Regions from separate parts of the Ruegeria sp. CH2 genome, predicted to be linked through region 2. Evidence: riboswitches for the same ligand, from Rfam matches in the RefSeq annotation. Region 2 holds a riboswitch; each other region holds the start of a gene.
What was found. A riboswitch is a leader RNA that binds a small molecule or an ion and turns the genes downstream of it on or off. The one in region 2 is predicted to bind cobalamin.
Positions count from the first base shown of each region.

Region 1: linked by a shared signal. The riboswitch ahead of ACR0M9_RS18475 (hypothetical protein) and the one ahead of ACR0M9_RS19885 (DUF4198 domain-containing protein) in region 2 are both predicted to bind cobalamin.
Region 3: linked by a shared signal. The riboswitch ahead of ACR0M9_RS06310 (ABC transporter substrate-binding protein) and the one ahead of ACR0M9_RS19885 (DUF4198 domain-containing protein) in region 2 are both predicted to bind cobalamin.
Region 4: linked by a shared signal. The riboswitch ahead of ACR0M9_RS04315 (DUF1636 family protein) and the one ahead of ACR0M9_RS19885 (DUF4198 domain-containing protein) in region 2 are both predicted to bind cobalamin.

Region 1 is NZ_JBQFQV010000018.1:8,445-11,597, reverse strand. Features, by position in the region: gene ACR0M9_RS18480 (alpha/beta hydrolase family protein) at 1-520, opposite strand, end outside; cobalamin riboswitch at 653-871, shown strand; gene ACR0M9_RS18475 (hypothetical protein) at 962-1,369, shown strand; gene ACR0M9_RS18470 (protein-tyrosine phosphatase family protein) at 1,361-1,873, opposite strand; gene ACR0M9_RS18465 (DNA polymerase III subunit gamma/tau) at 2,046-3,153, shown strand, end outside.
Region 2 is NZ_JBQFQV010000024.1:14,878-18,030, reverse strand. Features, by position in the region: gene ACR0M9_RS19895 (cobalt ABC transporter permease) at 1-145, opposite strand, end outside; gene cbiM (cobalt transporter CbiM) at 142-753, opposite strand; gene ACR0M9_RS19885 (DUF4198 domain-containing protein) at 760-1,545, opposite strand; cobalamin riboswitch at 1,678-1,876, opposite strand; gene ACR0M9_RS19880 (ROK family transcriptional regulator) at 1,997-3,153, opposite strand, start outside.
Region 3 is NZ_JBQFQV010000003.1:19,558-22,710, reverse strand. Features, by position in the region: gene ACR0M9_RS06320 (NADPH:quinone reductase) at 94-1,083, shown strand; tRNA gene ACR0M9_RS06315 (tRNA-Gln) at 1,174-1,248, shown strand; cobalamin riboswitch at 1,410-1,602, shown strand; gene ACR0M9_RS06310 (ABC transporter substrate-binding protein) at 1,756-2,760, shown strand; gene ACR0M9_RS06305 (FecCD family ABC transporter permease) at 2,775-3,153, shown strand, end outside.
Region 4 is NZ_JBQFQV010000001.1:864,806-867,958, reverse strand. Features, by position in the region: gene cobN (cobaltochelatase subunit CobN) at 1-921, opposite strand, end outside; gene cobW (cobalamin biosynthesis protein CobW) at 925-1,980, opposite strand; gene ACR0M9_RS04315 (DUF1636 family protein) at 1,985-2,359, opposite strand; cobalamin riboswitch at 2,454-2,658, opposite strand; gene ACR0M9_RS04310 (NAD(P)-dependent oxidoreductase) at 2,743-3,153, shown strand, end outside.

The DNA.
Region 1 (3,153 bases), on a different contig from region 2:
ACCCAAGCGCCCGCACCATCAGCGGTGCATGGCCATACCAGAACAGCCCTGCCAACCCCCGATAGGGCCATGGGTGATCTTTCAAAGTCACCAGCCCCGAACACACACCGATCATTCGGTCGATCTGGTCGATATCCGGCTGCACCGGCCCCAGCATCGCACCGACGGAATGGCCGATGGTCCACTGCTGCGCCTTTGGAAACCGCCTGCGCATTTCGGCCCGTGCCGCTGGCATGTCGATCAACGCCCAATCCGCCATTGTTGCAGTTGCGTCTTTCAGGCGGCCGACCAAAGAAAGCCCGTAGTCCCGATAGTCATAGGTCAGGCAAGCTATCCCCCGCTCGGTAGCCAGCCATCGCGCAAAGTGTTGATAATAGTCACGCGGCACACCCGTGGCACTGTTAAGTACGACAACGGTTTCCGGCTCACCCACTGGCCGGTACAGCCGCGCCGACAAGGTCACGGACCCTGACGGAAAGCGGAAATCTTCGATCAACACCGTCTGTTCCGTATCCAACATGATCCCCGGCTTTCGCTGAAACAATGGTTTGCCTGCCTTCGATGCCGACGAAACTAAGCCGGAACGTAAACCGCATCCAGCATGACCAAACGTCCGGCCTAAAGATCGGCTTGACTCGGAACGCGATCAGGCGCTAGCGGTTGTGTGATGGTTTCCGGCCCCCACAAGAGGTCGGGATGAAAAGGGAACACGGTGCGGTTTGTCTGGTCAAACAGATATCAACCAAGTCCGCGACTGCCCCCGCAACTGTAAGCGGTAAGTAATGCCGAAATACCACTGGCCCACGGGCTGGGAAGGTCGGCAGAGCAATGACCCGCAAGTCAGGAGACCTGCCATCGGAACTGAAACCGAAACTCGGGCGGGGTGTCCGGGCAGGTCCTGACAGCGAGATGCTGTCCCACCTGCCCCAATATCCAGCCCACCACGCGCGGAGGGCGCAGGATGATCTGGAAGACAAAGTCACACGAATACAGCGCAACTGTGTGCCAGCGGACGGGCAATACCTGCCCGGCTTTGGCGCGACTGGCCCGCTCGATTTCCGAAGCCATGGCGCAGGCGGTTTCGGCCACCAGCGAAGATTTCGAATTTGAAGGCAACAGCGCGCTGTCACATTGCGCGGAAGGGTGCATGGCAACGATCCGAGCGCGATCCGACAGCGTTCGCGTTTTCTGCGGGGCGCACCCTGATACGGCAATTCGGGACCTTGATGCCTATGCCGATTTGATCTTCGGACCTACATTCAGCACGCTGCCCTCGGGCATTGTCGCGAACCCGCCTTGCGCCATGATCGAGGTTTCAACGATCCGGCCCCGGAAAACCGGCTACGCACCCCAGCAGCTGTCAGCTTGATCCCACTTCCACCTGTGCCGGGGTGATCCGGGACGCCCAGGCCAGCTGCGCATCGGTTTCGACAGCGCAGGGGCGCACGGCCCGCAGGCGGTCCAGTGCGTCGCTGGCGCGTTCACCGCATTCAACCATCAGTCGCAGAACAATCATCCCGGATCTGCCGCACCCCCCACGGCAATGCACAAGAACCCGGCCACCGCCCGACAGCGCATGTCGGGCCGTGGCGCTGACCTCTGGCCAGGCCTTCTGAACCGCCTGCGTCGGTGCTCCAAAATCTTCGATCGGCAGGTGAACCCACCGGCTGGCACGGCTTTGGATGTCGCTGCCAAAGTGCTGCGCGCCATCCTGAAGCATTTCAACATCCGTCGTCATTGAAATCACAAGGCCCGGTTTCCAAGCCGCAATCATATCCAGATCGCCGACGTAATCCCCGCCACGCCCGGGCATTGAAGTAAGGGCAAGCGTTCCGCCTCCGACCTGCAGAGCAAAAATGACCAGCTGCGACATGAAGTGCGTCCTCCCCCAAGGTACTCTTTAAGAAATGAGTCATTAAATCCGCTGGACCAGTTTAGTTGGAAACCAGCCCGTTTCTGAAACAAAAAATCATCGCGCCCCACAGTGGACGCGGACTGCCGCCGCCACTACGCTGTGCCGAAGCACCGAATCCGAGCGAGAAGACATGACAGACACGCCCAGCCCCGCCTATCAGGTTCTCGCCCGCAAATACCGCCCGGAAACCTTTGCCGACCTGGTGGGTCAAGTTGCTATGGTGCGCACCCTAAAAAACGCCTTCGAGGCCGACCGGATTGCGCAGGCCTTTATCATGACCGGCATTCGCGGAACGGGAAAAACCACCACGGCGCGGATCATCGCCAAAGGCATGAACTGCATCGGGCCGGATGGAACCGGAGGGCCGACAACCGAGCCTTGCGGTCAGTGCGAGCATTGCGTCGCAATCATGGAAGGTCGCCATGTCGATGTGATGGAAATGGATGCGGCCAGCCGTACCGGCGTCAACGATATCCGCGAGATCATCGACAGTGTCCGCTATCGCGCCGCCAGTGCACGCTACAAGATCTACATCATCGACGAGGTTCACATGCTCTCGACCAGCGCATTCAACGCGCTGCTCAAGACGCTCGAGGAACCGCCCGCACATGTGAAATTCATCTTCGCGACCACCGAGATTCGCAAAGTGCCGGTCACGGTTCTGTCGCGGTGTCAGCGCTTTGACCTGCGCCGGATCGAGCCCGAAGACATGATCGGCCTGCTGCGCAAGATCGCCGGGGCGGAGAGCGCGCAGATCGCCGACGATGCGCTGGCGTTGATCACCCGCGCCGCAGAAGGATCGGCCCGCGACGCGACCTCACTGCTGGATCAGGCAATCTCGCACGGAGCCGGTGAGACGACGGCGGATCAGGTCCGTGCGATGCTGGGTCTGGCCGATCGTGGACGGGTTCTGGACCTGATGGACATGATCCTGCGTGGTGACGCGGCAGGGGCGCTCGCTGAACTGAGCGGTCAATATGCGGAAGGTGCAGATCCTCTGGCCGTGCTGCGCGATCTGGCCGAAATCACGCATTGGGTGTCTGTCGTAAAGATCACACCTGACGCGGCCGAAGACCCGACAGTTTCCCCCGACGAACGCACACGGGGCCAGCACATGGCCGAGGCCTTGCCGATGCGGGTTCTGACCCGGATGTGGCAAATGCTGCTGAAGGCGCTGGAGGAAGTCTCTGCCGCGCCCAACGCGATGATGGCCGCCGAAATGGCTGTTATCCGACTGA
Region 2 (3,153 bases):
CGGTATCGCTTGCCATGTCGCCGTTGGAAAAGCCGATTTCGCCTTCGATGGCGTCACCGGATTTAAACACTCCGGCTATGACCTTATGCGCCAAGGCAGGTAGGGGTGCGCAGCACAGCGCCAGAATGATTGCCAGATACCTCATGCGACCGCTCGTTTGACAAACAGCTCGGGCTTGACCTTGCGCGCCAGCAAAACCGCGAACCCAGTCAGGATCGCCTCGATCGCCATGACAGGAATATGTGCAAAGAAAACAAGCTTGGCCGCTGGCAGGAATGCATCCCCGGACAGGGCCAGTGAAAACGCAACCATGCCGGTTGTGGCGGCGATGGCAAAGGCACCGCCGACCCCGCCCCATATCGCACCTTGCAGAGGTGAGCCATGGGCGATCAGGCGGCCAAAGATCAGCCCGGCCAAAACCGCGGGCAACGCGATGTTCAGGGTGTTGATCCCCAATACCGTCAACCCGCCAAAGCCAAAGAAGACGGCCTGCAGCAAAAGCCCGACGAACAAGGCCGGGAATGCGGCCCAGCCCAACAAAAGCCCGGCCATACCGTTGAGGATCAGATGCACTGACGAAGGGCCAATCGGCACATGGATCAGCGATGCCACGAAAAAGCTGGCAGACAGCACCCCCGCAGTGGGGATGCGATCAAGATCCAGCGACCTGAGGCCCATGGCAATCCCACCCGCCGCAGCGACGGCTCCGCCGATCACGACCGGGTTGGACAAGGCTCCGTCAACGATGTGCATCTACGGTTACTCCAAATCCCAGGCGCGGATCCAGATGACCGCGTCCTGACTGAGTTCTTTGCCGTTGTGTTCGGTCACGGGACCGGCGCCGAGTGCGGCAAATCCCCAATATCCGGCTTTTGGAACGCCAAACGTGAAATACCCGTTATCATCCGAAGTTGCGACCAATGCACCACCCGGCATCGGCGAGACCGACGGGGCGGAAGCGGCCGCGCTTTCCATGTTCGGTTCTGCGGCCATGTACTCGATCTCGATCTCGGCACCCGCAACCGGTTGGCCTTCGGCCATAACCCGACCTGTAAACGTCGAACCCGCGATGATGTTGGTTGGTTTGTTGAGCGGGATGATCTCAACCGGCAGGCCCACCGGGTTCATCCAGTCGGTCGGCAGTTCATTGCGGTTCATGAATGCCTTGGCGATCTGCTGGATATAGATATCCTCGGATTCCTCATAATAGGGCTGGGGAACAGTCACCAACACATAGTCGCCCGACCGTTTGACGGGAACATAACCCTTGAATGCCGCGCCTTCGTTTTCGCCGCCGGTGAAACGTACGGGTTCCAGGGTATCCAGCAGATCGGTTTTCTGACCGTTGTGGATCACGTAGAATTCCTGCGGCTTGTCCAGATCCATGACATGCCCGTTCGAGAACGGATGCCAAAAGATCAGCTTGACCGGAACATTCCCCGGTGCGTCGATCATGGTGTCAGCGGTGTATTCCAGCAGGAAATGCGCATTTGCCATCGCTGGAAGCGCCATCGCCACAGCGGCTGCGGAAAGCAGCTTGGTCATCAATAGTCGTCCTTGTCCCATCGCACCAACCCCGGTACGAGATGCGTTTTGACTGCGGGGACGTCCAAGCTAAGCTGCTTTTTCAAGCATCCTGCTCCGACGCACATCCCGTCGCCGATTAGGAGTGCCCTTGTCAAAGGCACATGTCCGGCAGGTATCCTGACTTGCGGGTCAAAGCGTTGGGCTGGCCTTCCCGGATTAACTCCAGTGGCACTTCAGCCCTGCTCGCCGCTTACAGTTGCGGGTGCAGTTGCGGAGTTGGGCCAAAGCCCGCACCGCATTCCCTATTGATTCCAGAGCACGCCCCGGAACCGGACATGCCGAGCGGCTTGCCAGACTTCTTCGGCATCCGTCAACGATCAATTGCGCTGGCTGTCAAAAAGTTTAGCGGGCAATGCCCTTTTTCCGGCGGATCCGCTTTGGATAAAGGTCGGGGTTTTTCGGGAATGAACTACCCTTCGAGCAGGTATCTTTCCGACAATGGCAAACTGGCCGCCCCCAATGAGCGGGCATCCGGGCCTGCCGTCCCCACCTGCACCAAGGGCCGTTCAAGCCCGGTCAGGTTCATGTCAGATAGTTTGACCTCGACCAATTCCACCAGCCGCGCCTTGATGCCTGCGGGCATCCAGCCATCAATCTTGACAGATTCGAAGTCGATCAGGCTGCAAGACGAGACGATGGCATGTGCGATCCCGTGCGCCGCTTGTTTCAGCCAGTTCTCAAGGTGGGTTTCCGGTAGGTCCCAATGCTGTGTCGTTTCCCAGATTGAGCCGGCTGTTTCGGCATTCCCACCAACTGCGCGCTCCAGCACATAAAGACTGGCGACATCTATCAATGGTTTCACTCCGCCTGCGTCGTCCGGCACGGGCAATGGGCCAAGCGCACCGGCGTTTCCCCGCCCCGAAAAGATCGAGCCGTTCAGAACCACCCCGCCCCCGATGAAGAAGCCCACATAAAAATACAGGAAATCTCGTGGGCCTTCCGCCGGGCCAAAGACCAGCTCGGCACCGCAGGCGGCCGTTGCGTCGTTCTGCAGGAATACCGGCAAGTCATAGCTTGCGGCCAGCGCGCCTTTCAGGTCCGCGTCACGCCACGGATCCATTTTCTCCTGCGGAACCTGCAATGTCTGCGCCCAGTCCCAAAGGTAGAACGGCATCGCAATCCCAAGACCCGCGATCCGGCTGCGCGCCTCGGGCGACAGTGACGCCATCACTTTGTCGAGGCTTTCTTTGGAAAAGCTCAATGTCGCCTCGGGCGTCGGAAAATCATAAGTCCGCCGCTCACGGTGCCTGACATTGCCAAGGAAATCCGTCAGCACCAATTCGGTACTGCGCCGCCCGACTTTGAGCCCAAAGAAATAAGCGCCATCCGGGTTCAGGCGCATGGGAACCGAGGGCTGTCCGACTTTTCCCCGGATCGGTTCGCCCCGCAGAAGCAGCCCATCGGTTTCCAACTGGCGCATGATGACCGAGACCGTCTGCGCCGACAGCCCGGTCATCCGCGCGATTTCAGATTTTGCGAGGGCCTGATGGCGCCGGACCAGTGACAGGACAAGCCGTTCATTTCGGGCCCGCATTCCACTTTGGTTGGTGCCGCGCATATCTGGCT
Region 3 (3,153 bases), on a different contig from region 2:
TATCCGCGGTTGCGCATCGCCCCGAAAAAGCGCGACAAGCTGTTTGAGTTACCGGCCCAATCGCCGCTTAACTCGACCTAAACGGAGGACCCTATGCGCGCAGTCACCTATTCAGCCTTCGGAGACGCTGTCGATGTCTTGCGCATACAGGATATTCCCCCAGTTCCGCCTGGACCGGGTGAAGTCACGGTCGAGTTGTCTTATTCCGGCGTAAATCCCTCGGACGTCAAGGCCCGCGCGGGAACCCGACCGGGTGTCACAGAACCTCCGTTTCCGCTGATCGTTCCGCACAGCGACGGGGCTGGAGTCATCACAGCGGTTGGCGATGGCGTACCCGCGACGCGGATTGGTCAGCGCGTGTGGATTTGGAACGGGCAATGGCAACGCGCGTTCGGTACAGCTGCCAGCCACATCACCCTGCCTGAATCTCAGGCTGTAGAACTGCCCGAGACGGTGTCACTTGAAACCGGAGCGATTCTTGGAATTCCGGGCCTTACCGCAAGCCACGCAGTGTTCTCGGGCGGCACGCCGCGCGGGCAAACCATTTTGATCCATGGTGGGGCGGGTACTGTCGGGTATCTGGCTGTCCAGCTTGCCAAATGGGCCGGAGCCAAAGTGATCGCAACGGCCAGCACCCGCAGCTTTGACCGGGTCAAGGCAGCTGGTGCAGATGTCGTTCTCGACTACTCCGGTGAACACCTTTCGGATCAGATTCTCGACGCAAATGATGGACGTGCAATTGGTCGAATCGTCGATGTCGAATTTGGACAGAACCTTGACACCAACATTGCCGTCATCGCCGAAAACGGCCGTATCAACGCATATGGATCTGCCCGGAATATGACACCCGTCTTTCCCTTTGGACCCATGATGTTCAAGGCAGTGACACTCGAGGCGGTCCTGATCTACCTGCTGCCCGTAGACTTGCGCGCCGCCGCAATAAAGACACTCCACAAGGCACTGGCTGATGGCGCATTGATCTGCCCCGTACATAAGGTCTTTACACTGGAAGAATGCGCTGCCGCCCATGCGATGGTACAGGAAGGCAACCGTACCGGAGCGGTGTTGATCGACACCAAATGAGAGGCCCTCAAAAAAATTTTACGGCGCTCGTTTTTTTTGCAAAACGCTCTTGAACCCTGCCATCAACAATCGTAGATAGCCGCTCACCGTTGGGGTGTAGCCAAGTGGTAAGGCAGCGGTTTTTGGTACCGTGTATCGTAGGTTCGAATCCTACCACCCCAGCCATGATTTTCCCTAATATCACACACTATGAATCTAGGTCCGGATTTTGGCGCGTTCTCAGCGGCTTTTCTGATATCAGCGCCATGTTGAGACGCGCAGGTGCATGCTCTTGCGAGAAAATAGGAAAGACCCCGGAGTTTTTTCTTGCCGCAGGGTAAGTGTTAAGGTACCCGCGTTTTACCGGTCCCGATGTGGCTAAGAGGGAATCCGAGGTGCCTTTTGGTGCCAACCGGAACTGCCCCCGCAACTGTAGGCGGCGAGCGCTGTCCATTTCCGTCACTGGGCCATTTTGGTCTGGGAAGACAGGACAGACAAAGACCCGTCAGTCAGGAGACCTGCCGGTATGAAACCGAAACACACCGGGCGGGGTTGTCCGGGGAGGTTGCCGAAGAAACGCGCCGGGCGGTCTATTTTCTACCCTGCGCTCACGGCAGGCAGTAAAGCGTCTGTTGCTTCGGTAAATGCCCATTCACCCGTTCTCTGGTCATTGACACATGGAGATCGATTGTCATGTTTCTACGCACTGGCCTGATTGGCCTTTCCTTGCTGGCTACCAGCGCTGCCGCCGAAGGAAACTTTCCCCTAACTATCGAAAACTGCGGTCACTCGGTCACGTTTGACGCGCCAGTGACGTCGTCAGTCACGGTCGGCCAAGCCGCGACCGAGGTGCTTTATGCGCTGGGTCTGGGCGAGCAGGTTCTTGGAACCTCGGTCTGGTTCAACGAGGTGCTGCCTGAATATGCCGAGGTGAATGCCAAGGTAGAGCGTCTGGCAGACAATGATCCCAGCTTTGAAAGCGTTGTTGCCAAGCGGCCGGGACTGGTCGCAGCGCAATATGAGTGGCATGTCGGACCCGAGGGCATCGTCGCCACGCGTGAGCAATTTCACGAACTGGGCATTCCAACGTACGTAATGCCTGCAGATTGCATCGGCAAAGACAATACAGTCGGCGGCGATGGCACCCGCCTGCAAGCGTTCTCGACCGATACGCTGTATCAGGGTATCGAAGAACTGGCGGCAGCCTTTGATGTATCCGAACGCGGCACGGACTTGGTTGCCGAGTACAAGGCCCGCGAAGCCGCAGCCGTCGCCAAGGCGCAAACCGTGAAGCTGGACGATGTGTCAGCCGTATTCTGGTTTTCCTCTCCTGAAATGGAAAGCGACCCGTTTGTGGCCGGACAGAAAGGCGCACCGGGATACATGATGAGTAAATTGGGTATCCGCAACGTCGTCGAGACGGATGAAGAATGGCCAACAGTGGGCTGGGAAACCATTGCCAAGGCCAATCCGACGGTGATTGTTATCGCCAAGATGGACCGCCGTCGCTTTGCTGCGGACGACTACCTGAAAAAGCTGGAGTTCCTGCGCACTGATCCGGTGACCAGCCAGATGGATGCGGTCAAGAATGACCGGATCGTCATTATGGATGCGCAGGCCATGGACGCCACCATCCGCGCAATCCCGGCGCTGGAGGATCTGGCCGAGAAGCTGGATACCATCGGAAACAACCTGTGAACGAGGTCGCCGCAATCTTACGGCAGGGTTTCAAGGCTGCGTGCCTTACCGTGCCATTGTTGATTGCGGCGGTTCTTGCGGGCGCGATGATCGGGGAAACCTCTCTGTCGCCCGATTTGGTTCTCTCCGTTCTGGCCAACAAGCTGGCCGGAGCGGACTTTCCTGTCGACCCAATTGATCAGGGTATTATCTGGAGCTACCGGATTCCTCGCGCTCTGGTCGCTGCGTCCTGCGGTGCCGGTCTGGCTGTCGCAGGGGTCGTGTTGCAGGCTTTGCTGCGAAACCCGTTGGCCGACCCTTACATTTTGGGCATTTCTGCCGGGGCCTCGACGGGTGCCGTGGCTGTAACCATCGCTGGTTTGGGTGGGGGGGCTTTGTCGCTGTCTTTTGGCG
Region 4 (3,153 bases), on a different contig from region 2:
CAGGCCGCGTTCGGCCTCCGCCCAGGCCTTGCGTCGCGAGGTGGCGAGAGCGACCTGAAACACCGGCACATCCGCTGCGTCCAGAGGCGACGTGCCGGACGCGCCCTTGCCCGAGAATGAAGTGGCGTTGATGATCGCCGACGGTCGCAAGGCGACGACCTGTTCCCTGAGCCAGTCGGCAGCGGCTGGGGTCTTGAGCGACGGGGCAAACAGACCCACCGCCTGAAGCCCGCGGGCGCGCAGGCTGCGGATCAGGGCCGCGACCGGGGCGGTGTCTGCGGATGTCAGATACGCGCGATAAAAGGTGACAAGGATGCGTTTCGTATCGCTCTGGAATGCGGAACCCACCGGGACGACACCCTGATCTGGACACCACGCACCGCATTCGGGCAGGGTTTTCGCGCCCATCACTGGCCCGGCATAAAGCCCTGCTGCCAAGGCCATCTGGGCCAATGCGGCCTGCGCGGCGACTTCGCCGCCGGTGTCACACAGATGTGCCAGCCGCCTCAGGGTCGAGAGGGGCAGGGTCGAATACTCATCCAACCGAGTGTCTTCACGCCCATCCGCCGGTAAAACGGCTAACGCGATGCCTTTGGCTTGCGCCAGTGCCAGAACCTGTTGCAGCCCGTAAGACCAATAGGGCACGCCACCTATCAGACGGATCAGGATGCCCTTTGCGCCCTCAAGTGTCTGTTCGACATAGGTATCGACGGACAGAGGGTGCTTCAGCGCCGCAAGATTGGCCAGCCGCATCGTGGGCATCCGCCCCTCAGGCCCGCCGCCGCGATGCCAGCCCGCCGCGAAAGCGCCCAGGTCACTGTCGGAAAAGGACAGCACAACCAGATCACCCGGGCTTTGGCCCAGATCGGTTGGGGTCTCGGTTTCCTCGAGCCCGTGGCTTTCGCGAAAGACGACGTGCATGACTTACTCGGCAACCTCGGTCACACCCACGAGGATATCACGGATTTCGGCTTCTTTGATGTCGTCATGCTCGGCAATCACGACCAGGCGCGAGCGGCGCTCTTCACCGGGCTCCCACGGGCGGTCGTATTGGTGACGAACCCGCGCGCCGACAGCCTGAACCAGCAGGCGCATCGGTTTGCCAGCGACGGCGGCATAGCCTTTGACGCGCAGGATATTCAGCTCAGTCGCAAGACGTTCGATTCTGGCTACCAGTTCCGCAGGGTCGGTCTGTTCCGGCAACTCGACGATGATGCTCTCGAAATCGTCATGCTCATGATCGTGATGGCCATCGTGATGTGACGGGCGCGCGTCCATGTCATCTTCGGCGGCAGCCTCAAGGCCAAGCACGACACGTACGTCGACGACACCCTCTGCAACCTCGACGACGGGAAGCGGGCGCGGCGCCTCGGTGGCGATGATCTGTTTGGCTTTCGCGACACCTTCGGGACCTGCCAGATCGGGCTTGGTCAGCAGGATGATATCCGCGCACGAGATTTGATCTTCGAACACCTCGGACAAGGGTGTTTCGTGATCGATCGAGTCATCAGCCAGCCGTTGGGCATCCACCGCTTCAACGTTCGGAGCAAAGCGACCGGCGGCCACAGCCTCGGCATCGGCCAGCGCAATCACGCCATCAACGGTGATTTTCGAACGGATATCAGGCCAATCAAATGCTTTCAGCAGCGGTTTGGGTAGTGCAAGGCCGGATGTTTCGATCAGGATGTGATCCGGGCGCGGTTCCAGCGCCATCAGCGCCTCGATGGTCGGGATGAAGTCATCGGCCACGGTGCAGCAAATGCAGCCGTTTGCCAGTTCCATGATGTTTTCCGCAGGGCAATCCGGTATCGCGCAGGATTTCAGAATGTCGCCATCAACACCCACATCGCCAAACTCGTTAACAACAATCGCAAGACGCTTTCCCTGCGGGTTCTGCATCAGATGGCGCACCAGCGTGGTTTTGCCCGAGCCCAGAAAGCCGGTGATCACGGTGACGGGAAGTTTTTCTAGGTTCGACATGATCTCAGCCTCCAATCGGGGGAATGCGCGAGGCGCAGTTTTTGCGGAAATGTTCAGGACGGTCGCGCCACTTCACCAGACCATCGTCTGTGGCCAGATACTTGGTCACACCATCGATGATGACATCGACGTGATCGACTTCGTTCAGGTTCTCGTAAACAAAGGTCCAGCGATCCGGCCCGCCCCGAAGAACGATGGAACAGCCCTGATCGCAGTTCGAAAGGCATTCGACAGGTTTCAGAATGATGCCATCTGGCAGGGCAGCCTGTTCCAAGGCCTTGTGCAACAATGTGCCGGGACGCTCAGCATCATCCTCGAAGGGCAGACCCCGGCGGCAAGTCGTGCAGACCAGTAATTCTACCGGTGCGGTCTCGGTCATGTCTCTCATCCCCCCAAATCCTCTTCGCGGGGGACGGGGTTTCATGCGGGCACCACGTCTGCACATGGACCCGACACCGGAACACCCCGCCCGGTTTCAACTTCGGGTGTTGGCAGGTCTCCCGGCTTGCGGATGCCAGAGCGGTCGCTCTGTCGGATGTCCCGCCTTCCCGGCACAGGCCAGTGGCATTGGGCATCCTCTCCGGTCACGGTCGCGGGGGCGGCTGCGTTTGGCGGATGAACCGTTGACGCATTCCCTTTTCATCGGCTGTCGCCGACACCAACGACAGGGACATGCGGCACCGCTGACCCGCTTGTCAAGCGGTTCGCGCGCAACAAATAAGCCAAGGTGAAAAAAGCGACCTGTAGGCGTCGTTCGGCGGCATGAAGAACGTGTTCGGTATATGGTCGCATGACGGGAAAACGACGAACTTGGAGATGCGTCATATGAAAGTGGGATTTATCGGTCTGGGTAACGTAGGCGGCAAGCTTTCGGGATCCCTTTTGCGCAACGGCATTGATCTGACTGTGCATGACCTGAACGCGGATCTGGTGGCCGAGTTTGTCGCCAAAGGCGCAAAGGCGGCAGAAGGGCCCGCCCAGTTGATGCGCGATTGCGATGCGGTGATCACCTGTCTGCCGTCTCCGGCAGCATCGGACGCAGTCATGCAGGAGATGTTGCCCGAAGTGGGCCCCGGCAAGATCTGGATGGAGATGTCGACCACGGACGAGGCCGAAGTCAAACACCTGGGTGCCGAAGTCATATCGCGCGGCGGTGCGGCCGTCGATTGCCCG